DNA from 3 places in the Exiguobacterium sp. UBA3968 genome. Region 1 is predicted to be linked to each of the others. Evidence: predicted binding sites of a transcription regulator. Region 1 holds the regulator's gene; each other region holds the start of a gene.
The links. The regulator Rex, encoded in region 1, represses fermentation and respiration genes when NADH is low (regulators of the CRP and FNR family bind a similar motif). The targets are predictions, from matches to a motif close to TTGTGAAATATTTCACAA.

Region 1 (10,990 bases):
GAACAAGTCCAAGCAGAAGTGATCTCGAAGCACGAGGTGACAGCTGTTGAAAACAATAAAAAACGGACTGTGACGTTATTTAAGGTCTTTTATAAAGATACGGATCAAAACGAGTACCTCTTCTTCATCGAAAAAGAGGGCGGGCTGAAACTCGATCTATTCAAGAAGGGCTACTCACGTCTTTCCAATTACTAATCCATTAAAACAGCGGATTCCTAAAAAGGAATCCGCTGTTGTTCGTTCATTGCCATTCAGTGATACCGGTCAAGTCATCATAGATGCGATCCGGATCAAGATTTAATTCTTCGACCGGAAGTCCGTTTCGATTGATCCATGCCGTTTTGAAGCCGAAACTCTTTGCCCCGGTGATGTCCCAACCGTTCGAGGACATGAAGAGGATCTCCTCGCGTTTTAAACCGAGTGTGTTCAACGCATGCATATAAGAAGCAGGTGCTGGTTTATAGTGTTTGATGTCATCAACACTGACGAGATGTTCGAACCGATCGGCTAAACCTGACTGTTCGATCAACGGATCGAGCATATCATGGGAACCATTTGAGAAGACGACCAAACGCTTATGCGCCATCGTCTCGAGAACAGAGCTAACTTCTGGGTACACATCAAGTGTCAGGTACGTCTCCATTAAAGTCGTGATTTGTTCCTCGGTCACATGAAGCTTCAGTTCGAGTAACGTATAGCGGAGGGCATCTTGTGTCACTTGGCTGAACGGCACATATTGTCCGTTTAATTGTCGGAGGAAAGAGTACTCCAGTTGTTTCTCTCGCCAGCGTTTACTGATCGCTTCTCCGTGTCCCGGATACAGCTCCTCTGCTTGTTCTTTGACGGAATGGACATCGAATAATGTACCGTAGACGTCAAAGACGAGTGCTTGAATCGTCATAAAAACATTCATCTCACTTTCATAGAGTCTGTTTTAAGAATTCCCTTACATGACGGATTCAAACGATACTTATGAATGGACCTGTTGCAAAAAGCGATGAAACGTCTGTGCGAACGCGCGACAAGCGGCTTGTTTCTCCGGTGTGTTCGGATCAAACTCAATCTTCAAGCCATCCGTGACGATGGTCGCCCCAGCTTCTTTTAATGCGTCTTCAATCAAATCAACGGCTGCGCAATACTTCGGATAATCAAGATCACCCGAGCCAAAAGCAGCAGCCGGCATCCCGTCTAAAAATTGTTCCCGTAGCTCCTCGACGAAATCTTCTGCTTCATACGGTAAATCACCGTCTCCCCATGTATATGAGCCGAGTAATAGACCATCAAAACGTGATAGATCCTCCCCGACGAATTGATCCAGTTCTGTAATCGTCACGTTGACATCGTGTTGCTCGAGCTCACGTTGAATGATCGAGACGATATCTTCCGTATTACCGGACATGCTGACGAATCCAATTGCAATCTGCATGCATGTTCCTCCTTTCGCTGTACTTCCTTACTTTAATTGATAATGATTATCAATGTCAAAAGATCATATAAAAAAACACCTTCCGAAGAAGATGCTTTTTCATACATTAGTCTTGTAGTTCGGCCCATTCCTCAATGGAACGAATGACCGGTTCGAGTTGACGCCCTTTGTCGGTCAAACTGTATTGAATCTTAATCGGACGATCGGGAATGACAGTCCGGATGACGATGCCTTCCGCTTCGAGCTCCTTCATACGTTCCGTGAGCATGCGACCTGATAATTCGGGGATGGCATCTTGAATCTCATTGAAACGACATGTCTTCGTCAACAAGTGACGTAAAATCAGACCTGTCCATTTCTTACCTAAGATTTCAAAGGCATGTTCGACTTTGGGACAAAGAGCCGTTTGGATTGCGACTTCTTCCATCAGCACTCATCCTTTCTATAGTTGTAGTATACCCGCTTCTGCTAAAAAAATCGAATCATTTTACTTAATGTAACAAAAAGAACTAAAACAAATCTATTTACTTTTAGTAAGTGATGAGATATAGTCTGTTTATCGAGTTACTTAAAGTAACTTAAAAACATTAGGTAAAAGGAGAAGAGAGAAATGATGGATACAGGACTTTTAATCATTCGTTTAATCATCGGTTTAACATTTGCTGCACACGGTACACAAAAATTATTTGGTTGGTTTGGTGGACACGGCATCGCTGGAACAGGCGGTTGGTTCGAATCAATCGGCATGAAGCCAGGGAAGGCACTCGCAATTACAGCGGGTCTTGCTGAATTAATCGGTGGATTATTGTTTGCAGGCGGGGTATTCCTCTGGATCGCTGCAATCCTCATCATCGGTTCGATGCTTGTCGCGATCGTTAAAGTACACGGTGCGAATGGTTACTGGGTGACGCAGAACGGGTACGAATACAACATGGCATTGATCGTTATCGCCCTTGGAGTGGCGATGATCGGTGCTGGAGACTATTCACTCGCTGCACTCATCGGGTGAGGAAAAAGGTGGGTCATTCATGAAGTTCGAGGCATCAACGCTTAGCGCAAAAGACAATTATAAATTACTGATCGGAAGCATCATTCCGCGTCCGATTGCCTTCGTGACGACGCTAGGGGAAGACGGGACGGTCAACGCCGCCCCCTTTTCCTTCTTTACGGTCGCATCAAGTAGTCCGCCACAACTGGTGATTGCCGTACAACGGACGGATCAGGGACAAAAGGATACGGCACGTAATATCCTAGCAAAACAAAGCTATGTCATCCATATCGTCAGCGAAGAAATCGTCGACGCTGTCAATGAGACGGCTGCGCCACTCGCTTACGGTGAAAGTGAACTCGAACGGACGGATTTAACGCTCGTCGATAGCGACGCAATCGACGTGCCCGGAATCGCGGAAGCGAAAATCCGGTTCGAGATGCGCTTGACGCAGCATGTCGAGCTAGAAGGTGCCGATCTTTTGATCGGGGAAGTACTGCGCTATCACGTCGCGGATGAACTCGTAGAGTCGTTCCGGATCGATGCGGCAGGATTGAAGGCTGTCGCTCGTTTAGCGGGAAATGATTATGCGACGATCGGGAAGACGTTTACGATTGCCCGACCGACAAAATGATAGAAGTGTGAATGCTTGATTCATCGTACGATTCGTTTTGATTCAAATAAAAAGGAGTGGAGAGACCGGTCTAGCTACCGGAATCTCCACTCCTTTTTTCATATCGCGTATCTAGTTCATCGATCGGACTTCAAGGTTGTGAATCGATTTCGTTCGAAGAACCTTCGAGTCCGTGACGTTTACTATACTGATAACCATCGAGCAAATAAAAAATGATTGCCAGCGCCCAAACCCCGACACAGCTGATCAAGAAAGCGGTGAGCGGTGAGACACTACCGTAATACGATAGGATCAACGGGTCAGTGAGTTCGACGAACAGTTGTGTCGTCAGGAGCGTACAGCATAGTCCAGAGAGTAGACTGACGAAAAGACCGCTCCATGTCTGGATGACAAGTCCGATCATGCAAGAAATCAGAAGGAACAAAGGAAGCGCAGCATTAAAGGCATCCGGGCGGATGAAGGTCGACACGTAGTCCGCATACATCGGAACGAAATAAAGAATACCGGATAACAGTCCTTGAATCAGGTTGATGAAAAAGCTTTTCGTTCGCATCAGTGTTGGTTCTCCCATCGTTCCATCAATTCGAGTAGATCGACATCGATCTGGTCCCGTTCCGCAGATAACGCTGTCGCTTTTGGAATATCATTAAAGACTTCCGGTTCGCAAAGCAACTGTTCGATTTCCGCTGAACGCTGTTCGAGCCGTTCAATATCTTGTTCGAGTTGTTCGATTTGCTGACGGCGTTTTTTTTCTTCTTTCTGTGCTTCTTTGTCGATCGTCTTCGATGCCGTGACTTTTACCGCTTTTGCCTCTTCGGCTTCAAGGCGAGCGATTTCTTCTTGTTCGGCCTTCTTCTCTGTGTAGTACGAATAATCGCCGAGGTATTCTGTCACACCAGCTTCACTCATCTCGATGACGCGTGTCGCGATCCGATCGATGAAGTACCGGTCATGGGAGACGAAGAGTAGCGTACCTTCATAGTCGACGAGAGCGTTCTCAAGGACCATCTTCGAATCAAGATCCAAGTGGTTCGTTGGCTCGTCAAGGATGAGGACGTTAGTCTTCCGGAGTTTCAGTTTTGCGAGCGCGAGACGTCCGCGTTCGCCACCAGACAATTCATGAACGATTTTGAAGACATCGTCGCCGCTGAACAGGAATTGTCCGAGCACAGAACGGACTTCTTGTTCGCGCATCAGTGGCCATTCGTTCCAAATCTCATCGATGACACGGTTCCGGTCATTGAGTTCCGCTTGCTCTTGATCGTAATACCCGATCGAGACGCCGGTGCCGAAACGGAAATCACCGAAGAGAGGACGTAAACGACCGACGAGGACTTTTAAGAGCGTCGACTTCCCGATTCCGTTCGGTCCGACGAGTGCCAGTGATTCACCGCGTTGCAAGCGGAACGTGATGTCTTTTGAGACAGCTTCTTCGTAACCGATTGCCAATTGATTGACTTGAAGAACGTCATTCCCGCTCTGTTTTTCGATTGGGAAGGACAGGACCGTACTGCGTTCATCTCCATCTGGTCGATCGAGCCGGTCGACCTTCTCGAGCCGTTTTCGAACGCTTTGAGCACGCTTTGTCGTCGTCGCCCGAGCGATGTTTCGTTGAATGAAGTCCTGCATCTTTGCGATTTCTTCTTGCTGCTGTTCGAACTGTTTCATTTCTTGATCGTACAATGCCGCTTTTTGCTCGAGGTACTTCGTATAGTTCCCCGTGAACTTACGACAGACATTACGAGAGAGCTCATAGACGACATTGACGACTTGATCGAGGAAGTACCGATCGTGCGAGACGATCAGAACGGCACCACGATAACCACCGAGGTAACTTTCAAGCCAAGCAAGCGTATCGATATCCAGGTGGTTTGTCGGCTCATCGAGAATGAGAAGCTCTGGTGCTTGCAGGAGCATCTTCGCTAAGGCGAGCCGTGTCCGTTGACCCCCGGACAATGTCTGAATCCGGCGCGAGTAATCATCCGGATAAAAGCGCATGCCGTGCAGGACGGAGCGGATATTCGCTTCGAACTGATAACCACCGGCTTCTGAGAAGTCGTGTTGCGCTTGATCATACGTCTTCAAGAGACGATCGTACGCGACCGGGTCGTTCAAAATGTGCTCCATGCCCATCTCGATTTCCATCCGGCGCAGTGTCCGTTCTTGTTCTTGCAGATGTTCAAAGACGGTCAGCATCTCGTTCCAGATCGTCTCATTCGATTCGAGACCACTGTCTTGCGCGAGATAGCCGATTTTGACATCTTTACCTTTCATGATATCGCCCGAGTCATGACTGAGTTCACCAGCGATGATTTTGAGCAAGGTTGATTTACCGGCACCATTTCGACCGACGAGCGCAATTCGGTCGCGCTCCTGTACTTCTAGTTTGATATTTTCTAAAATCGGCTCGACGCCGAATGATTTCGAGAGTTGGTTGACTTGTAAGAGTATCATTTCCATCCATCCTTCCACCTTTTAGTCTATCACGAACAAAAGCGCGAGGTCCTGCGGAATATATTATTTGTGACTCTATGTGAAGTGGTTTACAATCAAGGAGAGTAGAAAGCTTTTTGCAAAGATTTGGGTGCCACGATGGATGTGGCCGAAGGGGGAACTGCAGGATGAATGGACCAGACACAAAAATTCCACAAGCGACAGCAAAACGGTTGCCGCTATATTATCGTTTCATCCAAAGTTTATACAATTCAGGTAAGCTCCGCGTCTCTTCTGCTGAGTTAAGCGAGGCGGTGAAGGTTGATTCAGCAACGATTCGTCGCGACTTTTCCTACTTTGGGGCACTAGGGAAGAAGGGGTATGGATATAACGTTCAACATCTCTTAACGTTTTTCCGGAAAACCTTGAATCAAGATGAGGTGACGAATGTCGCCTTGATCGGGGTCGGTCATCTCGGAACAGCGTTTGCAAATTATAACTTTTTAAAGAATAATAGTACTCGGATAGTCGTTGCGTTTGATGCGGACGAAGAGAAGGTCGGAACAACGACGCATGACGTTCCAATCTATCATGTTTCGGACATGAAAGAACAAATCGAAGCGAATCAGGTCGATGTCGCCATCTTGACGGTTCCATCCCAGTTCGCACAGTCAGTAGCGGATGAGTTAGTCGAGTATGGTGTGACAGGCATTCTGAACTTCACGCCTGCACGGTTGAACGTGCCAGCGAGCGTTCGGGTTCATCACATCGATTTATCGATCGAGTTGCAGTCGTTAGTTTATTTCATGAAGCATTATTCGCAATCAGCTGAAGGAGTGAAATCATAATGGAAAACCTTATCCCGCTCACGCTAGGTATCGGACCTGCGAGTATCGGATTAATCGCTGTCGTCGCGTTGATCATCTTCGGACCGAAGAAGTTACCGGAATTCGGTCGTGCTGCCGGTCAAACATTGAAAGAGTTCAAGAATGCCACGAACGGCATCATGGACGACGATAAAAAGGACGAACCGAAAGAGAAGTGATTGAATCATGACGGTTGATCAAGAACAAAGCATGACGTCGCACCTAGACGAACTGCGTAAGCGGATTGTCTGGTCGCTCCTCATCGTCGTCGTCCTGTTCGCTGTCGCATTTCCGCTCGTCCGACCGCTCGTCCGTTTTCTGCAAGCGGACTTAAAAGAGCTCGGTATCGGATTAAATGCCTTCAACGTCGCCGATCCTTTAATGTTGTATTTGAATCTTGCGTTCATCATCGCGCTGATTTTAGCGTCACCGTTCTGGATGTATCAACTGTGGGCATTCGTCCGACCAGGGCTTTATGAAAAGGAACAAAAAGCAACACTGACATATATTCCAGTCATCTTCTTTCTATTTTTGGCTGGTGTAGCCTTCTCGTATTTCTGGTTGCTTCCTTTCTTGCTCGAAGTCTCAACGGATCTCGGGAAAGAATTGGGGATCGAGCAAGTCATCGGGGTCGAAAACTACTTCAGTTTCTTGATCCGGTTGACGATGCCGTTTGGTCTTCTCTTCCAATTGCCGGTCGTGACGATGTTCCTGACACGTCTTGGTCTTGTGACGCCATATTTCATGCGAAAGAATCGGAAATATGCGTATTTCGCGCTGTTCGTCGTTGCGGCATTGATCGCACCGCCGGACGTGACGTCACACTTGATGATCTCAGTGCCGTTGTTCGTTCTCTATGAAATCAGTATCTTGATTTCTGCGCGGACGTATAAAAAGGTCTTGATCCTCGAGCAACAGGCAGAGCTTGAACGACAGGCGGATTTGATGCGTGAATTGAATAAATGAATCGTGAATTCCTTCCAGCAATTTCGGGAGGAATTCTTTTTTATGAAAGCGTTATGTTTATATTGATAAAGCAGTTAGCGATGCGTATACTAAAGATAATTCATGGGGGCTTAGCTCAGCTGGGAGAGCGTTTGGCTGGCAGCCAAAAGGTCGTCGGTTCGATCCCGATAGTCTCCACCAAGTGCATACGTTCAACTCCTCGAGTGCTCGAGGAGTTTTTTTTATGTTCCCAGTTAAATTCCTTCCAAATATAAAATGTCACCAAAAAGAAATAAATTAAAAAAATAGACAAATATAAATTGTTTATTTCCATTAACTTCATTAAACTAAAAATACAGAATTTTCTTTAAACTGTTTTATTAGTATTACTACTATGGTTTTACAGAAAAGGGGAAACGAACGCATGAAGAAGAAGATTGCACTTATGGCAGCCGTCTTAATGACGTCTTCCAATCTAGTCAGTGCGCAAGGTGCACTGTCCTCGCAAGACAAAGCGACGGGTCAAAAACCGCAGGCGCTCTCACTGAAGAAATCGGGGCAAGAAAAGAACTACAAACAATCGGATAAAGTCCGAGTCGTCATCGAGATGGAACAAAAACCGGCGATTCAAATCGCCCAATCTCAAAACAAGCGGTATAGCACATTGAGTAATGCCGAAAAGGAATCGATCAAGGATCGACTCGTCAGCGTCCAAAAATCAGTCAAGTCAGCTATCGCTAAAAAGGCGATTCCTGTTACATATAAAGAAAGCTTCACAACCGTCATCAACGGATTCAGTGGTGAAGTGAAGTTCGGTGACATCGAAGATATCAAACAACTCGAAGGAGTCAAAAGTGTACATATCGCGCACGAATATGCGCGCCCAACCGTCGATAAAGGTGCCAAGCCAGACATGCTGTACAGCAAGGACATGGTCAATGCGAAGGAAACGTGGCAGGACTATGGCTTCAAAGGGGAAGGAACCGTCGTCGCGGTCATCGATACGGGGATTGATCCATCGCACAAGGACATGGTCTTGAGTCCAGAGACAAAGGTGGATTTAACCTCTTCGAAGGTCGAGAGTGCGAAAGAAACAAAAGGCTTAAAAGGAAAGTACTTCACGGAAAAAGTACCGTACGGCTATAACTATGCCGATCACGACAGCGAAATCCGTGACTTAGGTGCGGGGGCATCGATGCACGGGATGCACGTCGCAGGTACGGTCGGAGCAAACGGGGATGAAGCGAACGGCGGCATTAAAGGGGTCGCTCCAGAAACACAGCTCCTTGCGATGAAGGTCTTCGGTAACGATCCAGGGATGCCATCGACATTTAGTGATATCTACATCAAAGCAATCGATGATGCCATCGCACTTGGAGCGGACGTCATCAACATGAGCCTGGGTTCGACGGCATCGTTCGTCAACGCAGATGATCCGGAGCAACGCGCGATCGTCAACGCGATGAACAACGGTATCTTGTGTGCGATCTCTGCTGGTAACTCGGCGTTTGCAGGTCATGGTGCGGGTAATCCATATACAGCAAACCCGGATATCGGTGTCGTTGGTGCACCAGGATTGACGAGCCAGGCGCTCCAAGTCGCGTCACTCGAAAATACGAAATTGACGCTTGAAGGCATGGCGCTGACGATTGACGGTCAGGATGCCGGTTATTTGGCATACCAAAAACAAGATTCGCCGAATCCGATTGCCGTCTTCGATAAAGAGAAGAAGGATGTCGTGTATGTCGGTGACGGTCAAGCTTCGAACTATGAAGGTAAAGACGTCAAAGGGAAAGTCGTCTTCGTCGTGCGGACAGGTGATTTTAACTACAGCATGATTCAAGCAGAAGCTGAGAAGCAAGGCGCAGCAGGTGTCATCGTCCGTGGTAAAGTCGATCATGGGGATTACGTCAGCATGGCGCTCAACAATCCGACGATTCCACTCGTGACGCTTAGCATCGCGGACGGGAATGATCTCGAAGCAAAAGCAAAAGAAGGCAAGGCAATCGCAGTGACATTTGACGGAAAAGCGGTCTCAACCGATAACCCGGTCGCAGGACAAATGTCTGACTTCACGTCATGGGGTGTCACGCCAAGCCTCGACTTCAAGCCGGAAATCACGGCACCAGGTGGGAAAATCTATTCGACGCTTAATGATAACGAGTATGGCGTCATGAGCGGTACATCGATGGCAGCACCACACGTCGCTGGTGGAACAGCACTCGTCATGCAACGGATTGCGAAGGACTTCAAAGTCACTGGTGCAACACGCGTTAAACTCGCCAAAAACATCTTGATGAATACATCGCGTCCGCAACTCGATCAAGGAAAATACAACGCACAATTGAAAACAGGCAACTTCTACTCCCCACGTCGTGAGGGAGCTGGACTGATGGATCTTCGTGCTGCGATGAAGACACCAGTCGTCATCACAGAGACAAAGTCAGGTGAAGGCAAGGCATCCTTGAAGGAAGTCGGCGAGAAGTTCACATTCACGCTTGATTTAAAAAACTACAGCAATGAAAAAGTGACGTATAAGCTAGCGGGAACGGTTCAATCAGATCTCGGTGCAAAAGGATCGAACTTCCTTGAAGCAAATGGAATCTTCAAAAAAGGAACGATCGGTACGGTAGATGCCAACACAGGCACATACCCGATCTCATTTGCAGTCGGCTCGAAGAAAGCGAGTTCAGTCTCGATTAATCCGAAGAGCTCAACGAAAGTCAGCGTGTCCGTCGATTTGAAGAACACGACTGACTGGGCGAACGAGCTTCCGCTTGAACAAGTCTTTAAAAACGGCTACTTCGTCGAAGGATTCGTCGGTCTGATCGATACGAAGAGCAAAAATCCAGAACTGACAGTTCCTTATGTTGGATTCAAAGGAAAATGGGATCAAGCTCCGATTTTAGATGCACCATTGTACGATAAAAACAACACGTTCTACGGATTGACAGGTCTAGCGACTGAAGTGAAGGATGATTTCGAATTCCTTGGTACGAATGCCGCTGGAAAAGTTGTCGCGAACAAAGTCTCGTTCTCACCGAACAACGACGGTAGCGCAGATGAAGCTTTCCCGATCATCTCATTCCTTCGCAATGCGAAAAAAGTCGAGTATTCGATTCTTGACCGGAATAAAACAACACTTCAGAAGCTTGATATGCAAACGGACGTCGTCAAGAACTACTATGATAGCGGTTCAGAGGACGGCTACACACCAGTCACAAGCGCTGCTTGGGACGGAACGATCAACGGGAAACCGGTCAAAGATGGTCTTTACTACTACAAAGTCAAATCGGTGATCGATTATCCGAACGCAAAATGGCAGACGAATCTCTTCCCAGTCTATGTCGATACGAAAAAGCCAGCAGCTACTGTGAAATGGGATGCTGCGAAATCAACACTTTCATGGACAGCAGGCGACCAAGGAACAGGAGTTGCGTCATACGATATCCTCGTCAATGGCAAAAGTGTCTTAAAGCAACCACTTGCCGCAACAGAAAAAGCGTACACGTTGACGGATCTGCCGGAGCGCGCGAAGATTGCCTTCGTCGTCAAAGACTATGCTGGAAACAGTGTGAAAAAAGACGTCAACACGACAGGCGTTGATAAAGCCGTACCAAATGTTCAAATCGATACACCGGTCGCTCTTGGTCTTGCAACATCAAAAGTCATCAACACTGCGGGTCATGTCTCTGATG
Region 2 (10,990 bases), on a different contig from region 1:
CATTTGCTCTGTTATCGTTGCAATCGTCCGATAACCGGATAGGGCGTAAATGATTGGGATAGAAGCGAATAAACTGATCAAAAGGATCAGCAGAATACGCTGACGCCAAAGTGAGTGCATGCAATCATTCCTTTAAATAAATAGACATGTCATAAGCTTAACTACTATCGCAAAAAAAGTGAAGCCTGTCCATTTTTTGAATAGGGAGAAGAAAGTAAAAAAATCAGTATTCCTAATAAAAAAGCAGGAAAGCTGGTGCAATACGAGAAGCTGTTTTAAAGTAAACGAAATAGAAAAAGCACAGCTAGGCTGCGCTTGAGTTTAAAACGAATACGAATGTTCCTTATAATTCCCAAAAACAGTATGGATTTCTGAGAACGTAACGAACGCGTTAGGTTCGACAGAAGAAACGATTTCTTGCAAACGGACGATTTCATTATTTTGAACGACGACATAGACCATTTTCTTCGTTCGGTTGGAGTATCCTCCCCGTGCATCAAGGATCGTCACACCACGACCAAGTTCTTTTGTGATGACTTCATTTATTTCATCCGCCTTTTCGCAAATAATGATACATTGCTTAGAAGCGGAATAAAAACTGTAAACCGTTTGAAGAGCTTTGGCGCGAACGAAGCTCATGATAAGAGCATACATAACGTGTTTCAAATCGAAGACCCACCATACCAAGATATAGATGACAAGATCTTGCATCAGAAATATGCGAGGAAGTGGCCAATTATGAAAACGAGCAAAGAAAAACTTTCCAAGAATATCGAGTCCACCAGTCGATGCGCCACCAAAGAAAATCAATGCCATTGCAAGACCAGAGACTAGACCGGCAAAGATGGAGGCAACAAGCGGATCATTCAACGACTCGGGAACGATCTGAGTCGGAATCCAGTCGATTAAAAAAGAAGAGGCAACGACAATGATGCCAGATAAGAACATGAATCGCTTTCGTAAGAAACGGAAACCTAAAAGGAAAAGGGGAATGTTTAAGAGCAATTGGGTTAATCCGATTGGAGTGTGGAAAAGCTCTTGAATGACAAGCGTGATCCCCATGATACCACCTGATCCGATATCATTTGGAGATAGTAGTAAGCTGATGTACAGGGAATACAGCAACGTACCTATGATTAAAAAACTGATTTTTTCAACTCTCTTTTTCTGTGGGTGTGTTGTAGTCATGGCATTATGATGAGTGACCTCATGCTCCTCCTTCTGTGAGTATCTGCCTGCAAGAGTACGCCCATATGCATAAAATTTCAACCCTTCTTATGAAAAAAGATGAAAAAGGGTAAGTTTTTTTAGGAAGGTGATGAAAATGAAGAAAACATTCTTGATTATAGGCTGTATTTGTTTAGGCGTATTGGTGGGGATTCGTCTTTTTCAACAACCAGACGAAGAAAACCAACAATCTATTTGGCATGATGGTGATCTCGTAGCGAGACAAGTCGGTGCTTCCATGATGAATACGGTAGCTGTTCGCCAATTAGCTGAACAACTCCCGTTTTCATCAGAATTAAAACAGGTAGATGTCGAAGGAGAGTCGTTACGGCTCGCTTATGACGTCACAGGCAAAGAACGGCGTGCTTGGATCGGGACCGATACTGGTACATTACAAATGAATCAGGATTTCTTGAACGCTCGCTTATCAAAAGTACTTATGCATCATACGCTCGTTTTATTTTCGACGATTCCTGACTTGACCAATCTTGAAATTCACTATACCGATCCCTATTCGAAAGCTGATTTTAAGATAGATCGTAGCGCGTTCGACATCTATACACCATCTGACATCGAACGCGCTACGTCATCGTCTGGACGTTTTAATCGTGTCGTCATCGATGGATATGTGCTTGATGCCTCCAGACGACAAACCTTTTTCGAGCGTTTCGCATCAGGATTTTCGATTCAAACTAATTAATTGTATAAAGCAAGAAAAGGCATTTTTCACAATCTCGACACAATGATATCGTTTACATCTCGTTCTTTTATGAAAACGATAAAACAGGTCGATTCAAGACTTGAACATCTCTTAAGATGGAAGTATCATAATAAATGAATAAACATTGTGAAGTGTTGAACAAAAGAAAGAGAGGTTTCTACAATGAACGAGGTAGAAGCATTAGAAGGATTACGGAATAAAGCAATCAAGTCGACACGTATGCTACAACTGCGTCCTCTCGAATACTTAGTTCGTGCCATGTTAGCGGGAATATTCATTGGATTTGCAATCATTTTTACCTTAAAAGCAATTAATGGGCTGTATATGGCAGAATCACCTGTCGCGACACTTGTCGGTGGATTGACGTTCGGAGTGGCACTCGTCTTGATCGTTTATGGCGGTGCAGAACTGTTTACAGGGAATACGATGTATTTCACGACGGCAACGATGCGCGGCTATACAACGAAGATGGATACGATGAAAGTCTGGTTGATTTGTCTGATCGGAAATGGTCTTGGAGGATTAGCATTCGCACTACTCTTCTCTCAAACAGGTATCTTACAGGAACTTGGAATGAACAATTGGTTGTTTGCTGTATCGGAAACAAAAATTCATCATTCGACGTGGGAAATCTTTACTCGGGCAATCTTCTGTAACTGGATGGTCTGTTTAGCAATTTTCATTCCGAAGAACATGAAGAATGAGTTAGCGCAAATCATGATGATGATGGTACTTGTCGCAGTCTTCTTCGCATCAGGATTTGATCATGTCATCGCAAATATGGCATTGTTCTCTATCGCATTAATCGTGCCACATCCGGATACGATTACGTTTGCAGGAGCCATGCACAATCTTTTACCGGCTTTAGCTGGGAATATCATCGGTGGAGCAGTCTTCATGGGAATGATTTATACGTGGTTGAATAAAGAAAAACTAGAAATAGATGAATCACGTCAATCTACGGCACCGGTTCATATCGCTTCTAAACAAAATGCATAATGAAAAAGCAGCTGTCGCGACAGCTGCTTTTTCATTCATTCCATATGTTGAAAGCGATCAACATCTGCGGCGAGTTCTTCGTAAATCGTCTCGACGATTTGTGCGTCATCAAAGAGTCCGAGGACGTTATCGTCCGGTAAGGCGTCAACAGGAGACGTAAAGTACAGAACTGCCGTTAGCAATAATTGTTCTTGCTCCGCATGCATCTCGAATTTTTTCTGATAGAGGGCACGAAGCATTTCGAGTAGTTGTTTTAATTGGAAATAAAGGACGAGTTCTGCCTCGCGTTCGATATCAGAACTTTCCGTAGACGCGATATCTTGTGTCAGATGTGCGAGTCCGATTTCTGCTCGAATCAACAATTCTTGTTGTGCTTTTTCATCACCGACGAGATCGAGTGCCTGTCGGTGAAAATACGTATAAGCTGATTTAAAATCTCCGGGTGTGAATTCCATGATGATGCCTCCTTCTCTTCTCTTTCTAGTTTCGCCTTATTTCTTGCAAAATTGCAACTATTTCGTGAAAATAAAGATACAAGAAAGGGGATTACATAATGCCGACACAAGCAGAATTACAACAGTACGCGTCTTTAGCAGTGCGTACCGGGATCAATCTACAGCCAGGACAACAACTTGAGGTGCGAGCGGGAATCGAGAACTTACCACTTGTTCGCGAAATCACACGTGTAGCATATGAAGTAGGTGCTACGCAAGTATATGTACAATGGTCAGATGATGAGATGACGAAAATCCGTTATTTTGATGCACCAGAAGACTCGTTTGATACATTCCCGGATTGGTTAAAAGCACGTTACGATCAGCTTGCAGAAGAAAAAACAGCATTCTTATCGGTCGTCAGCGAAGATCCAGATTTATTAAATGGTGTTGATTCAAGTCGAATCGCGCGTGCGAATAAAGCAGCTGGTATTGCTCTCGCCAATTGGCGAAAGTTCGTCATGAGTGACAATGTCAGCTGGTGTGTCGTAGCAGCACCTTCTGAAAGCTGGGCGAAGAAAGTATTCCCTGATGCAGAAGAACCGATTGAGGAACTGTGGGCAGCTATTTTGAAGGCAACACGTGCTGATCAAGCGGATCCGGTTGCTGCATGGGCGGATCATGATCATAATCTGCGTTCAAAAGCGAAATTCCTGACAGAGAAGAAATACAAAACATTGCATTATAAAGCGCCAGGAACAGAGTTATCAATTGAATTACCAGAACGTCACGTTTGGTTAGGTGGCGGTGGTCCGAATGCAGATGGTGTTGATTTTATCGCGAATCTGCCGACTGAAGAAGTGTTCACATTACCGAAGAAGACAGGTGTTAACGGTCATGTCTCGAGTACGAAACCACTCAGCTACAGTGGTAACTTGATTGATGAATTTACTCTTTGGTTCGAGGACGGAAAAATCGTCAAAGCGGAAGCGAAACAGGGGCAAGAAGCATTGGATGATTTAATTTCACTCGATGAAGGTGCCCGGTATCTCGGAGAAGTCGCGCTCGTACCACATCGTTCTCCGATTTCTGATTCAGGTATTTTATTCTACAATACGTTGTTTGATGAGAATGCTTCGTGCCACTTAGCAATTGGTCGTGCGTACTCGACGTGTCTTGAAAATGGTCCCAGTCTTTCAGCGGAAGAACTAGAAGCACAAGGTGCGAACGACTCGATGACGCATGTCGACTTCATGATTGGATCCGCGGATCTATCAATTGAGGGAGAACTTGCGGACGGGACGCGTGAATCAGTCATGCGTGACGGAAACTGGTCGATCTAAACGAATAAAAAGGTGAGTCCGAATACTGGGCTCACCTTTTCTAATTAGATTATTATCATGCTTCTTCCCCAATGATTTTTACTTCTGTCTCAAGTAAAATACCGAATTTTTCTTGGACGGTTTCTTGTACATGGCGAATGAGTGCAATGTAGTCAGATGCTGATGCGTTTTCGACGTTGACGATAAAACCGGCGTGTTTCTTTGATACTTCAGCACCACCGATGCGTGTTCCTTGGAGTTCACTATCTTGAATCAATTTACCCGCAAAATAGCCTTCTGGACGTTTGAAGACACTACCACAAGAAGGATATTCGAGAGGCTGCTTTGTTTCTCGTTTATGCGTTAGATCATCCATGACTTCCTTGATCAATGCTGGATCACCCTCCGTCAAAGCAAATCGTCCTTCGAGAATGATGTATTCTTTCTTTGAGAAACAACTCGTCCGGTATCCCAGTTCGAGTTCATCATGCGAAATGTTCAACAGATCCCCTTGTCGTGTCAAAACAGTGGCGCTATGAAGGCAATCTTTGACTTCTCCACCGTAGGCGCCTGCATTCATGATCAACGCGCCACCAATCGTTCCCGGAATCCCGCAAGCGAATTCAAGACCACTCAGTTGATGCGCATACGCAACACGAGACGCCTCGATGATTGCTGCGCCACTTTGAGCGACGAGTTCATGTCCTTCGACCGAAATGTCGGTTAACTTTTCAAACGAAAGAACGATACCGCGAATACCGCCATCACGTACGACGAGATTCGATCCGTTCCCGAGCAATGTCAAAGGGATGCCTCGTTCGTAAGCATATCTTACGACAAAAGCCGTTTCTTCATAAGACGTTGGGATGATGAAGAGATCAGCGATTCCTCCCATTTTTGTATACGTATGATATTTTAAAGGTTCATTGATCAGTACAGATTCTTTTGAAATGCCTTCATATAGCCCTGTCATTACTTGTTCAGTCATCATGGTCTCAGTCCTTTTCATAAATTCCTATCCAGCGCTTATGCGCTCAAAATATATTTTAACATTAATTGTGCAGTCGTTGTTCAACATACTGTTCCCAAAATACCGACTTATGCCGGGAATTGCAAGCACTAGGGAGTGAATGTCATCGATTAGTAATGAAAAACATCGCACAGGTAGAATAATAGGGAAGAGGAATGAAGGGAAAAGAACTCGGGAAAAGAAACATATAGAAGGAGGCGATGAGGATGGAAAGTGAACGATTATGGATGCGACCATTCGAAGAAGCGGATTTCAGCTTTTACAAGTCACTTGTTCAAAATGAGCAAGTCATGCGCTATATCAATGGTGGCGTTGCTCTGAGTGAAGATGAGGCACGAGAATGGTTCGATCGACAATTGGAACGATACTCGGATGAACGACAAACTGGTTTTTTGCTGTTATTCAAAAAAGAAACGAATGAACCAATCGGTTTCGCTGGATTATTGATGCAGGAAGTGGATGGAAAAGAAGAATTAGAAGTCGGTTATTGGCTCGAACCGAAGCACTGGAAAGTCGGTTATGGTCGTGAAGCAGCGAAACGTCTAATGATGGAAGCGTTTAATCGAGGGCATGATCGAATCATCTCGATCATTCATCCCGATAATCGTTCTTCTCAAAATGTCGCTCGCGCAAACGGTCTGAACTGGGAAAAAGATACGATTTTTAAAGACATTCCGGTCACGATATATGCTGGACAATTATCACGACTTTGTCGTAACTAAAGAGGAGAGTTTTTATGTACGCATTCGCATTTGAGTCTTTTCATCACATGACACCCGATACGTTATATGCATTGTTGAAATTACGAATGGATATTTTCGTCGTTGAGCAGGAGTGTGCATATCCGGAACTAGATGATCAAGATCAACAAGCCACACACCTGATCGTACGTAACGAAAGCGGTCAAATCGTTGGATGTCTTCGGATATACAACCATCCGACAAAAGGATTAGCGATTGGCCGGGTTGCCGTTCATCGTACTCACCGATCAGTTGGATTGGCAAAACAAATGATGGAGAAAGCGATGGATTATTTGCAGGAAAAAGCTACGATCTACTTACAAGCGCAAGCGCACTTAGAAGGGTTTTACGGGTCATTTGGTTTCGAAACTGTATCCGAACCTTATTTAGAGGATGATATTCCACATGTAGATATGCAGTTTTACGCAAAGGATTCTAAAAAAGACTTCACGTCGTCGAAGGATAAACCGATGAATAAGTAGAATGAACTTTTCTCGGAGGTGGATCAGTCATGAAGAAAGTGCTGGTCATTTGCGCGCTTAGTTTAATCGGTATCCTCTCTTTAGGAGTCGGTATTTCGTATGCTCAATTGCAAGGGAATTACCGTGATTCTGAGCAAGAATTGATGACGATTTTAGAGCGACAACATGATTTATCGGCTTCCTCCTTTCTTGAAGTGCATGCCTCCTTTTCTTTACAGCATCGGCAAATCATACACGTCCGCCTTCGTGGCGAGCCTGCCATCACATACGAATTCATCCAACCAAAGGATGAAATCGAATATTATGGATCTGTCGGAACAAGTGTTGAAAAGACAGGGAAGCACGATGACGTCTTTCGAAATGCTCATCTAAAAGTCGGGGAAAAATAAAAAAATGGAGGATCTTCCGGAAACAACGGAAGATCCTCCATTTTTTGCTTTTAAGACGATCGGATATTGCGTACACTACGAAGAGATACTGGAATGAGGAGGTCGAGGGAATTATGTGGAAACCCTTTACGAAAAATCAATCAATTGCTCCGGCGTTGCAAGCCTTTCGGGAACTTGACGTTGAGATGTTTCGGACGCACGTTGCTCAACTGAACGATGCGGAACAACGTGCCTTACAATTCATTAAACGATCGCTAGAGCAGGATTCACCTGCTCATTTAGAACTAGCACTGGAGATGAAACAACCGTTCAGCGAAATCGATCGTCTGTTCCAAACGCTTGTCGCGTGTCAAAATCGTCAGCAGTTACTCGAGATGCTATTAGCGCACGGTCTTGACGTCAATCAAGTCTACACACTTGAGGGTCATCGCTCCATCGTCCGGCAGCCGCTTCACTTTCCTGTAGGTCTTTATGCGGCGCGTCATCCAGAGCTATGGACACTTGTCGCTACAAAATTGGACGTTACCTACACAATGCATCTTCAACGCAGTGATCAATTCATGGAGACGCATGAATTAAATCTGCTTGATCTCGTCTTATTACTTGATATCGAAGAAGAATTGACGATTCGAGTGCTGGATCAGCTGAGCGAATGCAAAGCGACCGTTGGGCTAGCAGAACGATTACAGCGCCCGACTTCACCGTTGTTGTTCAAAACAATTGAGGCAAATGCCTATCTTCCGACGTTCGTTTATGCGAAACATTACTTTCCATTCTATGCGTTGATTGGACGACAAACGACGCTCTTTCCATCTTTATTAAAACGTGTGATGCAAGAGCCTGTTGCATCTGAAATCTGTAAGGATGCCTTGCTTGCTTTCCATAACCATCATCCTGGACTTGCTATGACAATGGGAGACGTCTACATCGAACAGTTATTCGGGATGGGTCTGGTGCTTCGTGACGTGGGGCACGTTGATTTTAGAAAAATGGATGCGGAGTATGTGTTACCTGAATACAGAGAGGTCGTCGATCGGTTAAACGATTAACGGGGGATGATCTGTACTAAATGTATGCCAATAAGAGGTTAACTGGATATCGCAAAACATCGTGGGACGATATAGTCGTAATACGTCTTGCTGTGTTGAAAGAAAAAAGACTTCAAACGTTTGAATGTTCGAACGTCGTAGTTTTTCCTGAAACGTATGGAGTATGCGACTTCCGTAGCCTTGACGTCTCAGCCCAGGTAGACAGGTGATTTCAAGAAGACGAATGTTCGGACCGAGTTTTTGAAATAAGAGTGTACCAACGACCAATTGCTTATCATAGACTAAATAAGGAACAGCTTTTCGTCTGATTAACTTTTCTAAATCAGCAACACTGTGAGGGAAGAAGTGGGTGGATCCTTTGAGGGCATCGTTACGAAGAGCCAGATACGTATCTTGATTGCGTTCATGAACAGCTTTCAAACGCAATGTGGCAGGTTGTCCGTCTGATAATCCGATCAAACGAAATTGTTCGGCATATAAACTGTAGCCAAGCTCTTTCCAAATCGAGGTTACAGAAAGGTCATGTGGTGGAGAAACTTGTACGTGAATTTGTCGACACCCTTGCCGAAGGGCATGTGTGTGTAATGAAATGGCGAGACGACGGAAGGCTTGAATATCATGAAAAGCTCCGTTCGTTAAACGAACGACATCATGTACGACATGATAGCCAAGTGTCGCCTGGATCTGATCAGACTCGAGGTAAATCCATTGACACTCTTCAAGAGGCTGAAAAAATGAAACATCATACGGCTGTTGATGAGAATGTAGAAGTTGATGGACGTATCGTCTTTGAACATGAGACAATTGACCGTAATACACGATAGGCAAATTAAATTCCTCCTTTAAGAAAGTGAAGATGGTTGCATCTCACTTTTATTTTACAGGAAATAAAAGGTATTTATATCTTTTGTTTCAAATAAAAAGTAGATGGATTCCTGAAGATAAGAAAGAATCGAGGCAAAAATATCATGAAGTATTTTTGGATCATCATTGGGTTATCAGGATTTCTAATCAGTGCGGATACATTGACAGTAGAAGCACGTGATTACGATGAACCGGGCGTGAGTAGTTCGACGACGTATGGTAATTATGGAACGGAAGACCATATCATCGTTGATCGAAAAGAACCAATTTATGAAGGATTCGATTCACCAAACGATATGGCATTTTTATTTGCCTGTATTGCTTTACTGGCAACGGTTGGACTTGGAATCGTTAATGCTTCTGATTGAGATGAATCTGCTCTGAGCCACGAGAATACAAAAAAGCAAGTGACGCTGTCCGTCACTTGCTTTTTTGTATAGTATGAGTGGTTAGGAAGAGAAGGATCCTTAAAAATGAATACGTTTTTTACGTCCGACGCGCTCTATACGATCATGCTCTTGTTCTAGTCCAGCGCGCTCGAGGAGGTCGAGATAATAACGAAAAGGAGTCGAACGATGCGAAAAGTAAGGAATATATTCTGTGAACAGCATTGTCTCCGCTCGTTCTAAGGCTCGTAGGGAAATCAGGGCATGCAACTCTGCAAAGCGAATTTCTTGATAAGTGGATAAAGCATCTGCATCGATTCGGACATGTGACTGTAGTTTTTTTGCATGCACGTTCAAGCAATTGATATAGGCTTCTTGGTGTTCTGCTGTCTCACAGTGGGCAAGTACGGCAAGTAAAAGATCACTGCGTTCGGTATCAACGTCCATTGGAACTTTCAAGGCAGTATAGAGCGCGCGTTCCATCCAGTCGATGCCATGACTATCATTTTTATAATAACCGACTAATTCTTGAAAAAAATCGACTTGTGAGACTTTTAATAGTCGAAAAGGATCGTTACTTAAAAATAAAGGTTCTTCTCCGGCAGCTGACGAAAGAAGAAAGAAAAACTCCTCAAAGGCAATCTGGGTTCCATTTTTGCGATGTGCATAATGGCGTAAATGCTTCAGCAAACGTTTTGCGGTAATATACCAATTCTTTTGTTCGCGAAGCGGTACGATTGGGTTTGGCTCAAGGTACTGTAAGTCGTATGCCAATTGGATGAACCGATCTGTCTGTGCGATGGTTTGTTCGACGGTCGGTTGTTCCTGTTCTTTTTGCAAATCCTTATACTTCACGAACTGTGTCAACATGGCGTCAAACTCTTTCTCTTCGATGACTTGTCTCGGAAGTTGACGATAGATTTCGACGATGATATCGCGAAGGGTCGTATCGCCATACTGTTCCAATAAAAGACGTAGTTTCCGTATTCTCATGATCGACCTCCTTCGCCAAAAAAGCACAGTACAACACTATTCATTTCCCGCTTTTTTCATAAACCGAACCTCTTCATTTGCGCTTTTTAGTCAGAGACGACTATCTTAAATAAGAAGACTCATTACAGAAGGGGACAATTACTCATGAATGAAACCATTCAACATTTACTCAACCACCGGTCAATCCGGAAATTCAAACAACATCAATTAGACGAAAAGACAATCGAGACACTTGTTAAAGCAGCGCAGGCTGCATCGACATCTTCTTATCAGCAAGCCTATGCGATTATCGGTGTCGAAGATGAAGAATTGAAACGACAACTAGTCGACGTTGCAAGTGGTCAACAATACGTG
Region 3 (10,990 bases), on a different contig from region 1:
CGAGTTGTCCGCTTGCGACGAGATAGGCACCCACACCGAGGACAAGCCAAGAGATGATCAACGTCACCATCGTATTTAAGGCCAGGTTCGAGACAGCGTGTAAACCATTACGTTTCTCTTCCTCGACATACCGTTTCGCGACGGCATTCAAGTCCTGTTCCTTTTGATCGAGCTGTTGGTAAATCTTCAAATCACGATAGCCTTGGAATAACTCTGTCACTTCTGTCGACAAGTCACCACGTCGAACACGGACTGAACGGGCGAAGCGTTGTTCACGATACGCGAACCATCCCGGAATCAAGAAACCGGTCAGAATTAAACCAAGCAACAGAATCCCGGCAATCGTCCATGAGAAGAAACTGACGAAAAAAATCGTACAGAAGAAAACGAGCAGTAACACGATCGGTGGATAGAGGACACGTAAGAACGTATTTTGTAGACTCTCGACATCCCCGACGATCCGCGCAAGTAAGTCACCACTGCGGTACTTACCAAAAATCCCTGGCGCAAGCGGCTCGAGACGACGGTAAAATGACGTTCGGATGTCACTAAGAATCGTAAACGTCGCCCGGTGCGAATAGTAACGTTCCGCATACCGACTGACGGCGCGCGTCAGACTCGACACTTTTTGCAGGGCGATCAAGACGGCGAGTGTCTGGATCGGTGGCAACAAGGCTGCCTTTGAAATCAGGTAACCACTTGCTGCGAATAAACCGACCGCTGTCACACCGGCGAGGACACCGAAGAAGATCGACCAGGCGATATCGCGTTTTTGATGCACCATCAACCGAAAGACTCCTAATAATTCCTTCATCGTGTTTCCTCCCCTCTCTGGACGCTACGCATCCGCGCATATTCCGAATCGCGACCAAGCAATTCATCATGGGTGCCACGATCGACGATTCGTCCGCCGTCGAGAACGACGATTTGATCCGATCGTTCAATCGTATGCAAACGGTGCGCGACAGTGATGACCGTTGCCGATTGTCCGAGTTGCTCAATCGCTTGTTGGAGCAGTCGCTCCGTTTTGACATCAAGTCCAGTCGTCGGTTCATCAAAGACGACGACGTTCGGGCGTTTCAAGAACGCTCGTGCTAACGCAACACGCTGTTTTTCGCCACCCGATAGACCGCGTCCACCTTCTCCGATCACCGTGTCGATCCCTTCAGGCAACGTCGCAATCAACTCCTCGAGCCCTGCCGCCTGCGCCGCTTCGAAAGTCTCTTCCGGCGTCGCTTGACGAAGCTCACCAATCGCGATGTTTTCTGCCAGTGTTCCGGCATACAGATACGGATGTTGAGAAATGTAGCTCAACTGACGAAACCAGCTTGTTTCCTCCACCTGACCGCGCTCGGTTCCGTCGAGTAGAATCCGTCCTTCTTGTGGATCCGCGAGTCCGGCAATCAACTGCAAGACGGTCGATTTACCGGCCCCACTGCGACCGATTAACGCTACCTTTTGATACGGCTCAATCGTAAGCCCGATATCTTGCAAGGCAAAACGTCCTTCTTGGTACGTAAAGCCGACTTCATCCAAGACGATTTGTGGTGGACGATTCATCGTGAGTTCCGATTGACCGAATGCAACAGGACGATCGTCTGCCGTCAATTCGGCTGCGATCTGTTTCGCTGCTGCCACACTACCGCGTCCCGTGTGGAAAGCAGCCCCCATCTCTTTTAAGGCAAGATAGTATTCTGGTGCCAACACGAGCATCAAGAACGCTGGGATAAAGGTGATGCTTTGAAACAGAATCAAACGCAGACTAACTTCAAGTGCAATCATTCCCATGCTGAGCATCGAGATGAACTCAAGCATCAATGACGACAAGAAGGCGAGCTTCAAGACCGTTAATGTCGCATCTCGGAAATCGAGACTGCTTTTTTCGATGACGTCACGCTGTCGTTTCGCGCGACCGAATAACTTCAACGTCGTCAGTCCTTGTAACGTATCGAGGAACGTTCCTGAGAATGCCGTCATCTTCTCGAGTTGAGCATCGGCCCGCTTTTGCGTCATGATGCCGATGATGATGTAAAACAACGGAATGAACGGCGCCGTGATCATCATGACAAGACCCGTGATCCAGTCATAGCTGAATGCCGCAATCAAGACCATCAAGGGAACGATCGTCGTCTGGACGACTTTCGGCAAATATTGACTATAGTAGCTGTCCATCTCGTCTACTGCATCGAGCAAGACACTGACCTTCTGTCCCGCTTGCCCTTGTAGCATCATCTCGACTGAGCGACTCGTATATTTCGCAACGAGTGCTTCCCGAAGCGCCTGCTTCATGTGTGCCGATAACGTCGTACCAAGACGACCGTTCCAATACGTCACGGCGACTCGGAGCAACAACATACCGAGAACGGTGAGTAGTAACGGAATGACAGCTTCAAACGGTTGTTCTTTTAGGAAAATGCGATCGACCGTCAACACGATGCCGTATGACTGACCGACGACCGCGACCCCCATTAAGAAAGCCGCAATGATGAATTGAATGAGAATACTACGTGGAATCTGGACGATTCCTTTTAATGGATTCATATACAAACGTCCTTTCACAAAGTGTGAACGACTTTTAGTGAATATTTTCACATATCGTACATTTAGTATACCGAATCCGGAACGGGGATGCCATGCAGATGCTGTCGAAAAGGTGTGACGGTTTTGTGAGAGCATATCATTCGACAATTTTTCATCATCGAACTATTATGGATATACATTATCCACGTTTAACGAAAGGAGTCTTTCTATGCAAATGAAAACAGGAGTCGAGCAATCCGTTTATGCGATGTTGCTCTTAACCTTCCTGCCGGAGCGCGCCGTTTTGTCCGGTGAGTTCATTAGTCAGCAACTCGGTGCTTCACCGACCTATTTCCAAAAGCTCTTACGAAAACTCGTTCAGGCGGATCTGTTGTATTCCGTACCTGGTGTCAAAGGGGGCTTTCGCTTGCGACGTCCGGCAGAAGAAATTCAAATCTTCGATGTCTATCAAGCCATTGAGGGCAAACAGACATTGTACGCGTCAAGTGGTGTCTTTGAAGATTTGATGGGGATTCAGGAACAGGAGATCGGTCTGCTCTCGAATCTGATGACAGAGGCAGAAGATGCTTGGCAATCGACGTTGAAGCGCGAATCAATCGGCTCGATCCGTCAAGCAATCGATACCTCCTGTCCACCGGAACATTTAGAACGGTTGCATGCGTTAATCACAGACCGGATGATGACACTTTAATGAACAGAAAGAGGTTTTTACTATGGTATTGAATCGTTATTTCGACTTATTCGACGCGTCACGCACGGACGCACAAGCGTTCGAGGATCTCGTTTCCTTGTTTACGACAGACATCACGTTCGTTCTGAACGGACAACCAAAGCACGGCATCGACGCCTGGAAACAATTCGTCCGTCATGTGTTCACGGCGAATCAGGATATTAAGCACATGTACGCCGGCTGGGAAGAAACAACACCAGGAACGTATGAAACACGCTGGGCAGTTTGCGGAAAACGGGCAGACGGTAGCGTCTTCACGCAAGACGGAAAAGATATCGCACGTCTTAATGAAAACGGACGGATCACTTACCTGGAGAACGTTCCAGATGATCCGACGATGTTCCGTTCATAAGATTGCTTTTAAATAGCGAAAGAGGCTGACTCAAAAAAGAATGACGCGTCTTTTCACGTCCTTTCCTCAGGCGAGACACAAGCCAGTTTTCCTGCTTCATTCAAGCAGGAAAGCGGGTCTTATTTGTCTCTGGCAGCGCATAATGCGCTTTTTCCTGTAGGAGTGACGTGTGACGTGTCATTCTTTTTTTTACGAAATAAGGGTGGCAGATCATCATTCTGCCACCCTTATCTTTGTAGAGGACGACATGTGAGTCAGCCCCTTTTTGGTATTTAACGTTTCAGTACAAGCCGTTTCAATAAATAGCCCGTGATGACGAGTAACGACGCAATCGCAATATAGACCATGTAGACCAACAAGTTTGGCGCAAATCGTGACACGATGTACGTCAATACGACGACAGCCGTATACAGCAACAAAAATAGACTGATGTGCTTCAACTTCGACACTCCCCTTTGAATCCTTATCTCTTCTTTACGGAAACGACTGGAAAATGTTTCAAAAGGTATGTCTTTACTTCGTTTTATAGATTCTTCGCTTTGAATGTGTCTCCACCTTCGATCGTGCCGTTATCAAAGCCTTTTTGGAACCAACGCTCTCGTTGCGCCGATGTGCCGTGAGTGAAACTTTCCGGTACGACATATCCTTGTCCTTTCTCTTGTAACGTATCGTCCCCAACAGCATTGGCTGCTGTCAACGCTTCTTCAAGATCGCCTTCTTCGAGCAAGTTTTCTCCTTGCGCGTGATGCGCCCATACGCCGGCATAATAATCTGCCTGTAGCTCGAATCGAACGAGGTATTTATTGAACTTCTCCTCACTCATTTGCTTTCGAAGTGGCATGATCTCATCCGATTTTCCAAGTAACGTCTGGACATGATGCCCTACTTCATGCGCAATGACATACGCCATCGCAAAATCGCCCGGTGCTCCGTATTTCGTCTGCAGTTCATCATAAAAGCTTAAATCAATGTATAATTTCTGATCACCGGGACAGTAAAAGGGACCGACGGACTTCCCTGCTTGTCCGCAAGCCGAACTAACTTGATCCGTATATAAGACGAGTGTCGGTTTTTTATAGGTCTTACCATCTTCTTTAAATTCTTTCGTCCAGACTCGTTCCGTATCGGCCAAGACGACGGAGACGAAGTCCGCTGCTTCTTTTTCCTGCGCTGTTTCCTCATACGTCGTATTTTGCTGATCCCCACCGGTTAAGTCTCCGAGTAGTTCAGTTGGATTACCACCCATCAAAGTGATGACGATCAGCAGGATGATCCCGACACCACCGCCGATACCGGCGATTCCTTTCCCACCCATTCCCCGCCGGTCCTCGACGTTCGAACTCCGTTCTCTTCCCTTCCATTTCATGCGCTTTCCTCCTACCCGTTTCGTTATTGTTCTTTACCCAAAAGCTTTTATACGTAACGCTTCAGGACATCATGGATGAAACAGAAGTCTATTGATTTGATGCATTTTCTAGGAATATCCTTCTACTGTAGAGAAGATTAGTAGCAGAACCGATCTTTCGGATCAAATTTTTTCTACGCAAAGGAGGTACGACATGAAACCTCATCTACTTTTTTTATCTTGGCGTGATGCTCGACATCCACAAGCCGGAGAAGCTGAAACTTTTATTCATGAAATGTTGCGGCGTGTCAGTACTACCTACCGAGTTACCCATTTGTCTGTCTCATTCAAGGGCGGATCACCGACGGAGTATCGAGATGGTATCACTTACCTCCGTTATGGTACGACAGCTTCTCTTATTCCATATGCACTTTATTATTACTGGTCTTATGCTAAAACGATTGATTTAGTTCTGGATCATTTGAATGGGTTTCATTTCTTCACACCACTTTATGTTCCACGTCATAAACGAACTTTATTTCTTTATCAATTGATTCGTGAGCGTTGGTCGACGACACTTGTTTTTCCTTTTTCAAAGCTTGGCGAATGGACAGAGACTCGACGGTTAAGCTGGTATAAAGATAGTCATGCCTTGACTGTCAGCCCCTCTGTTGTAGATGAACTACAAAGTGCTGGTTTTACTAACAGTCATATCACGATGTTGCCGCCAGGACTTTCCTTTTCCCCGTGGTCTGAACAGGAATGGGAGTTAAAAGAACATGTTCCAACCTTTCTATATATCAACCGTCTGAACGAAAAAGAACTTCAAGATACGATTGGGGCATTCCTCATGGTCCAACGTGAGTTTCCTGAGACACGCCTCTGGCTGATTGGTATTCGTAACAGCTCTCATCTTTTGCAATACCTTACACTTCCCCTTCCTAAAGAAGTGAAGGATGCTATCACATATTACGATTCAGTCACTGAAACAGAAACGCGCCGCATGATGAGTCGTGCCACCGCTCTCCTTTTCCCTTCCATACGGGAAGGCGTAGGTTTTTCTATTATTGAAGCGGCGGCGGTCGGAACACCATCCATCGTATACGATGCTCCTGGTGTCCGAGACGCCGTTCAGTACGGCATGACAGGCTACATGGCTAAAAACAAAACACCTGGTGCACTCGCTGCCGAAATGCGAGCTTGCTTCCGAGATTCAGAGGAGTACGAAGCCATTCGCATCTCCGCTCATCATTTTGCACGGGCAATGGATTGGCAACAGACTGATCTTAAATTTCAAGAATGGCTGAGACGAGTACTTCTTGATACAAAATAAAGGGAAACTTCAAACGGTCTGACTTCTCCCAACAAGTAGAGAGAAGCCAGACCGTTTAAGTCAATCTTCATACTTTTTATTCTGTTCAAGGTTTTGGAGGATGTGTTCTGGATCAACGCGTTTCGTATAATCGGACGGCACTTCTACGAAACGAATCACACCATTCGTATCAATGATAAACGTCGCCGGTTTCGGTAACTGCCAATCCTCATTTCCATTGTGCTTCGCTACATCGAGTCCCGATGCTTTGTAAATCTCAATCAAATAAGCTGGCAGGTCAAACACGAGATCAAATTGACGGGATACATGTAAATCAACGTCACTTAAGACAGGGAAACTTAACGCATTCTTGTTTGCTGTCTGTTCAGCAAAATCAGGTGTCTCTGGACTGATCGCAACGACGGTCGCTCCCTGAGCACGAATTCGGTCGATTTCCCGTTCATACGCGCGAAGTTCGAGATTGCAGTATGGACACCAGCCACCCCTGTAGAATGTTAAGATGACAGGACCTTGCTCGAGTAATGTCTCGATCGCCACAGACTTGCCAGATACATCGGGTAACGTAAAGTGTGGAATCGTATCACCGACACCTAGACCTTTAGCGATACCAGAAGCAGCCAGCTCAGCTGTCGCTTCCGCCATCAACCGTTGTTTCTCAGCAGGTGCCTTTTGTCGGAATTCCGATTGATACTGTTTGATTTCTTCGAGTAATCGTGTCATGTGTTCTCCCCCTTTATTGCTGTATAGAATAACAGGGAGATTACTCGTTTGTCTCTTCTGACGACTCTTCTGCCTTCTTCCGGAATCGTTTCACGAACCCCATCAGTTGTTCCGGTGTCAGCTCGAGCTTATTCTCATAGACATATTTCGTTCCATATCCAAGTGCAAGGGTGGCGGTCGAAGCAACGCCCGCGGCAATGACGGCACCATACCCCGGAACGAGCTTCGCCATTTGCCGAAAGGCGGTTTTTCCGGAGTTTCCGACGATCGTCACGACAAGCAACTCCTTCGCACTCTCCTTGGATAACTGTCGTTCGTACAGATTCGATAACTTGAGCATCAAGCCGATTTGAATTGAAGTCAATGGAATGATATCAGCTCCCGGGAACGGGACGGCACCAATCGCACCTGCGGCTGTTCCGGCACCGACGATCCAGTTGTTGGCAATCTTCCCGCGAACGGTTGGATCCATCTGGCGAACGAACACATTATCCTTGTCGAACTTTTTTAAGATGTCGAGGACCTCCCGACGGAGCCGATCAATGTTCGTTCCTTCTCGTGCTGATACGGGAATGATTTTGGGTCCTGGTAGTTTTTCTGCAATATGCTGAACGATCGTGTCGACATCATCCGTCGCATCCATCTTCGTAACGACGATCAAGACATTTTGGTTATGTTGATAGATCTTACGGAAGTTTTTCGTCTCCGTCTCAGATAAGACGGTACCTGCCGCATTTAAAAAATAAAGGATGACATCGGCACTTTGATAGTACGTCCACGTCGCTTCCGAGTTCTGTGTATTGGCATCATTCAATCCTGGTGTATCGACGAAGATGACTTTATCTTCCGGATGCTGCCTTACTTGATCAATCCGGACCGTTTCACCCGGACGCGCTCCGACCGTTGCGACTTCACGACCAAGAATCGCGTTCAAGGTCGAAGATTTTCCCGCATTGACATCTCCGATCAAGGCAACCGTCACGTCCTGCTCCAGCGATTGATTGAAATCCCGTCGCTCCGATTCAAACGACTGATCAAAGATTTCCTCCAGTTTGCGTTTCCGTTTTTGCTGATTGGTCTCAAGTCCTTCACCAAAAAAATCATCCATCGTGATCCCTCCCCCTTCTTCTGTTGTCTGTCTTTTCCCATTATCCCTTGCTTTCAACACAAAGAAGGCAAGGGAACATTGTGTCCACTTGCCGAATTTTAGAGATATGTGCTGCGTCGCTCGAGCAATACCGTATCGCGCCATCTGCCTCCGAGCCGACCAATTCGCTCCCGGCGACCGACTTCGCGAAAATTAAAACGCTCATGAAGGCGCAGACTCGCATGATTTTCCGGAAAGACTTGCGATTGCAGGGTCCAGATGCCTGCTGCTTCACTTGTTGCAATGACGTCTTCCATCAAGCGAGTGCCGACACCTTTACCGCGTACTTCTTCTGCAATATAAAGACTGATTTCAGCGACACCAGCGTATGCTGGAATCGAAGAAAATGGACTTAACGCAACCCAGCCGAGCAGTTGCTCGCCTTCAATCGCAACGAGACGACTGTGTTCATGGTGATGCCTCGTCCATTCTTCGTACGGTAATGCTTCCGTGCGAAACGTCGCGTTCTCCGTCTTTATTCCTTGTTCGTAAATACGGACGACTTCTTCGTAATCGTCCGCTATCATTTGACGTACTTTCATCTCATCAGACTCCTTTGTTGCTCACATGCTGATTCTAGTTCGACAGCATGTCAGGAGTCTCCTGTTTAATCGACGGTTCATCAAGTTTTATACTTCTAATCGTACTGCCATTTCCCGACCGAATCGGTCCCCGTGGTCGATGAAGCCGAGACTCGCATACAGACTGTGCGCCGCCTGATTATCCGGTCGATAGCCGACGACGATTCGTTTCGCTGCAGGTAACATTCGCATCTCTTCAATCAGGGCTTGCATCGCTAATCGCCCGATACCGTTCCCTTGCTGCGCCTGATCAACCATGATGCGGTATATCCAGTAACCGTCGAGTTCTTCTAGTTCCGTGTTGTACATCACAAAACCAACAACCGTATCGTCCATCATAATCGCCCGAAGGACAAGGCTTGGTTCGAACTTCGCTTGCGCGATCGAATAGACATTCGCTTCCATGAAGTCCTGCTGTTCTGCTGTCAGCGTCAGCTCACAACAAGCTTCCCAATTTTCTGCTGTTACCGGTACGAGTTGAATCATGTTCATTTCCCCTTTTAATTAGACGGGAGTTGCCTCCAGCGTCTGTTGATCACATCGTTGCACGGTGATCGCCCCCTTTCCTTCTCTTTCCTATCGACTGATTTGATTCATTGTTGAAGGACTGCTGCGTTTTCAAGCACTGCAGGTAGTTCGGCTAAAGAGGTAATCGTAAACGTGGGCTTGATATCCGTTGCCGGCTTTCCTTCTGGATTAAACCAACATGTTGCGATACCAGCTTGATTGCCACCTGCAATATCAGCTGACAAGGAATCTCCGATAATGATCGTTCGCGCCGGGTCGAATTGTGGAATCCGCGCAAACACATGATCGAAAAATCCTGCCATCGGCTTTTGAAAACCCGTCTCTTCTGAAACGAAAATCGCTTCAAAGAAGTCCGTTAATCCAGCCCCCTCGAGCCGTGCGCGTTGCGTCTTCGAAATACCGTTCGTGACGACGTACATCTCGACGTTCCCTTCTAGTTGCTCTAACAGGGCAGTCGCACCCGGAATCAATTCCGTCCCTTGCGCGAGGTATCCGCGATACGTTTCGTCAACTTCTCGTCCGTTGACTTCTCGTCCTTCTTCCGCAAAGAACGTCACGAATCGCGAGTGAATGACTTCCTCACGTGTCACTTCACCCCGTTCGAGTGCTCTCCAGAGCGCGTGATTGATTTCCTTGTAGCGCGCTTCTCGCTCAATCGTCCACGTTAGATCTTGTTGCTCGAGCAGATGGCGAAAGGCAATCCGTTCCGTCGATTCAAAATCAAGTAGTGTATGGTCAATATCGAATAATACTGTCGTGTAAAACATATTCAAGCTCCTTTTCGTAAGCGTTGTGCAGTCGTTGTTTTCCCGCCCAGTTGAAATAACAGAACGCCGCCACCAATCAATAGGACACCAAGTGCTTTCGTCCACGTAAACGGAACGGTCTGTAAACCAAACCAGCCGAGCGTGTCCCACAGCAAGGCAAATAAGATTTGCGACACCATGACGATCGAAATCGCTCGACTTGGTCCGAGTTGTTGAACTCCTTGCGTCACACAGAGGACGACACCGACACCGATGATCCCACTGAACCAAAACCAAGTTTGCGCCTGTTCGAGTGCAAACAATTGTGACCCTTCGACGATCAAACCAATCGTCAGTGAAGCGAGGAACCCGAGTCCAAGGACTAGCGTCGTCGTCGCCCAAGCACCGACATGTTCTTTGACTTTTGCGTTAAACGTATTTTGAATACAAACGAGCATGCCCCCACAAAGAGCAAGGATGATTCCCGTAACCATGTCGCACCTCTTTCATTCGTAAATGCTTTCTCCAACGCGCTCCATCAATCCGTCTCGATCAATGATCTCAATCGTATGCTGCGTTCTGCGAATCAACCCATCGTCGACGAACTGACGTAAGACACGGTTGACATGACGGTAGCTCGTCCCGATCAAATCTGCCGCATCGACCAGTTCCTTACTCGCAAAAGCATCCGTATCAGGTGTCATCGACAGCAAATAACTGGCTAGCCGAACTTCTACCGGATACAGCAGATTGAAGCTGAGCGTATGCGATTTTAATTCAAACTTTTTCGTGATCGTCTCGAGTAAAAATAATAGAAAAGCAGAATGATGTACACGTGCCTCTTCCAAATCCGCATAGGCGATGCGTAAGACGGTTACTGGTGTCACTGCCTCGACCGTGTTCATCAAATCAATCTTTCGGACGAACTCAATATCGCCGACGAGATCAAACGGATGCTTGAAGGACA

Region 2: a site for Rex is predicted at 2,073-2,090, ahead of B3S86_RS14495 (formate/nitrite transporter family protein). Genes of this name have one in related genera too.
Region 3: a site for Rex is predicted at 2,577-2,594, ahead of cydD (thiol reductant ABC exporter subunit CydD). Genes of this name have one in related genera too.

What each region holds. Positions count from the first base shown of each region.
Region 1 covers NZ_DGCW01000005.1:2,107,121-2,118,110, reverse strand. The annotation lists gene B3S86_RS12610 (hypothetical protein) at 1-195, shown strand, start outside; gene B3S86_RS12605 (haloacid dehalogenase type II) at 242-901, opposite strand; gene B3S86_RS12600 (flavodoxin) at 971-1,426, opposite strand; gene B3S86_RS12595 (winged helix-turn-helix transcriptional regulator) at 1,533-1,853, opposite strand; gene B3S86_RS12590 (DoxX family protein) at 2,037-2,435, shown strand; gene B3S86_RS12585 (flavin reductase family protein) at 2,455-3,048, shown strand; gene B3S86_RS12580 (hypothetical protein) at 3,179-3,601, opposite strand; gene B3S86_RS12575 (ATP-binding cassette domain-containing protein) at 3,601-5,502, opposite strand; gene B3S86_RS12570 (redox-sensing transcriptional repressor Rex) at 5,670-6,329, shown strand; gene B3S86_RS12565 (twin-arginine translocase TatA/TatE family subunit) at 6,329-6,526, shown strand; gene tatC (twin-arginine translocase subunit TatC) at 6,534-7,313, shown strand; tRNA gene B3S86_RS12555 (tRNA-Ala) at 7,418-7,493, shown strand; gene B3S86_RS12550 (S8 family serine peptidase) at 7,717-10,990, shown strand, end outside.
Region 2 covers NZ_DGCW01000008.1:105,576-116,565, reverse strand. The annotation lists gene B3S86_RS14510 (CHASE3 domain-containing protein) at 1-120, opposite strand, end outside; gene B3S86_RS14505 (YitT family protein) at 322-1,188, opposite strand; gene B3S86_RS14500 (hypothetical protein) at 1,325-1,927, shown strand; gene B3S86_RS14495 (formate/nitrite transporter family protein) at 2,111-2,947, shown strand; gene B3S86_RS14490 (YkvA family protein) at 2,983-3,402, opposite strand; gene B3S86_RS14485 (aminopeptidase) at 3,501-4,724, shown strand; gene murB (UDP-N-acetylmuramate dehydrogenase) at 4,780-5,694, opposite strand; gene B3S86_RS14475 (GNAT family N-acetyltransferase) at 5,940-6,455, shown strand; gene B3S86_RS14470 (GNAT family N-acetyltransferase) at 6,470-6,955, shown strand; gene B3S86_RS14465 (hypothetical protein) at 6,985-7,344, shown strand; gene B3S86_RS14460 (hypothetical protein) at 7,458-8,393, shown strand; gene B3S86_RS14455 (GNAT family N-acetyltransferase) at 8,382-9,212, opposite strand; gene B3S86_RS14450 (hypothetical protein) at 9,362-9,625, shown strand; gene B3S86_RS14445 (hypothetical protein) at 9,725-10,636, opposite strand; gene nfsA (oxygen-insensitive NADPH nitroreductase) at 10,781-10,990, shown strand, end outside.
Region 3 covers NZ_DGCW01000004.1:252,766-263,755, forward strand. The annotation lists gene cydC (thiol reductant ABC exporter subunit CydC) at 1-814, opposite strand, end outside; gene cydD (thiol reductant ABC exporter subunit CydD) at 811-2,541, opposite strand; gene B3S86_RS01455 (Rrf2 family transcriptional regulator) at 2,750-3,232, shown strand; gene B3S86_RS01460 (nuclear transport factor 2 family protein) at 3,255-3,623, shown strand; gene B3S86_RS01465 (hypothetical protein) at 3,896-4,063, opposite strand; gene ypfJ (KPN_02809 family neutral zinc metallopeptidase) at 4,147-4,989, opposite strand; gene B3S86_RS01475 (glycosyltransferase family 4 protein) at 5,183-6,301, shown strand; gene B3S86_RS01480 (peroxiredoxin-like family protein) at 6,362-7,021, opposite strand; gene B3S86_RS01485 (YcjF family protein) at 7,062-8,129, opposite strand; gene B3S86_RS01490 (GNAT family N-acetyltransferase) at 8,228-8,710, opposite strand; gene B3S86_RS01495 (GNAT family N-acetyltransferase) at 8,798-9,235, opposite strand; gene B3S86_RS01500 (YjjG family noncanonical pyrimidine nucleotidase) at 9,343-10,044, opposite strand; gene B3S86_RS01505 (DMT family transporter) at 10,047-10,517, opposite strand; gene B3S86_RS01510 (Crp/Fnr family transcriptional regulator) at 10,530-10,990, opposite strand, start outside.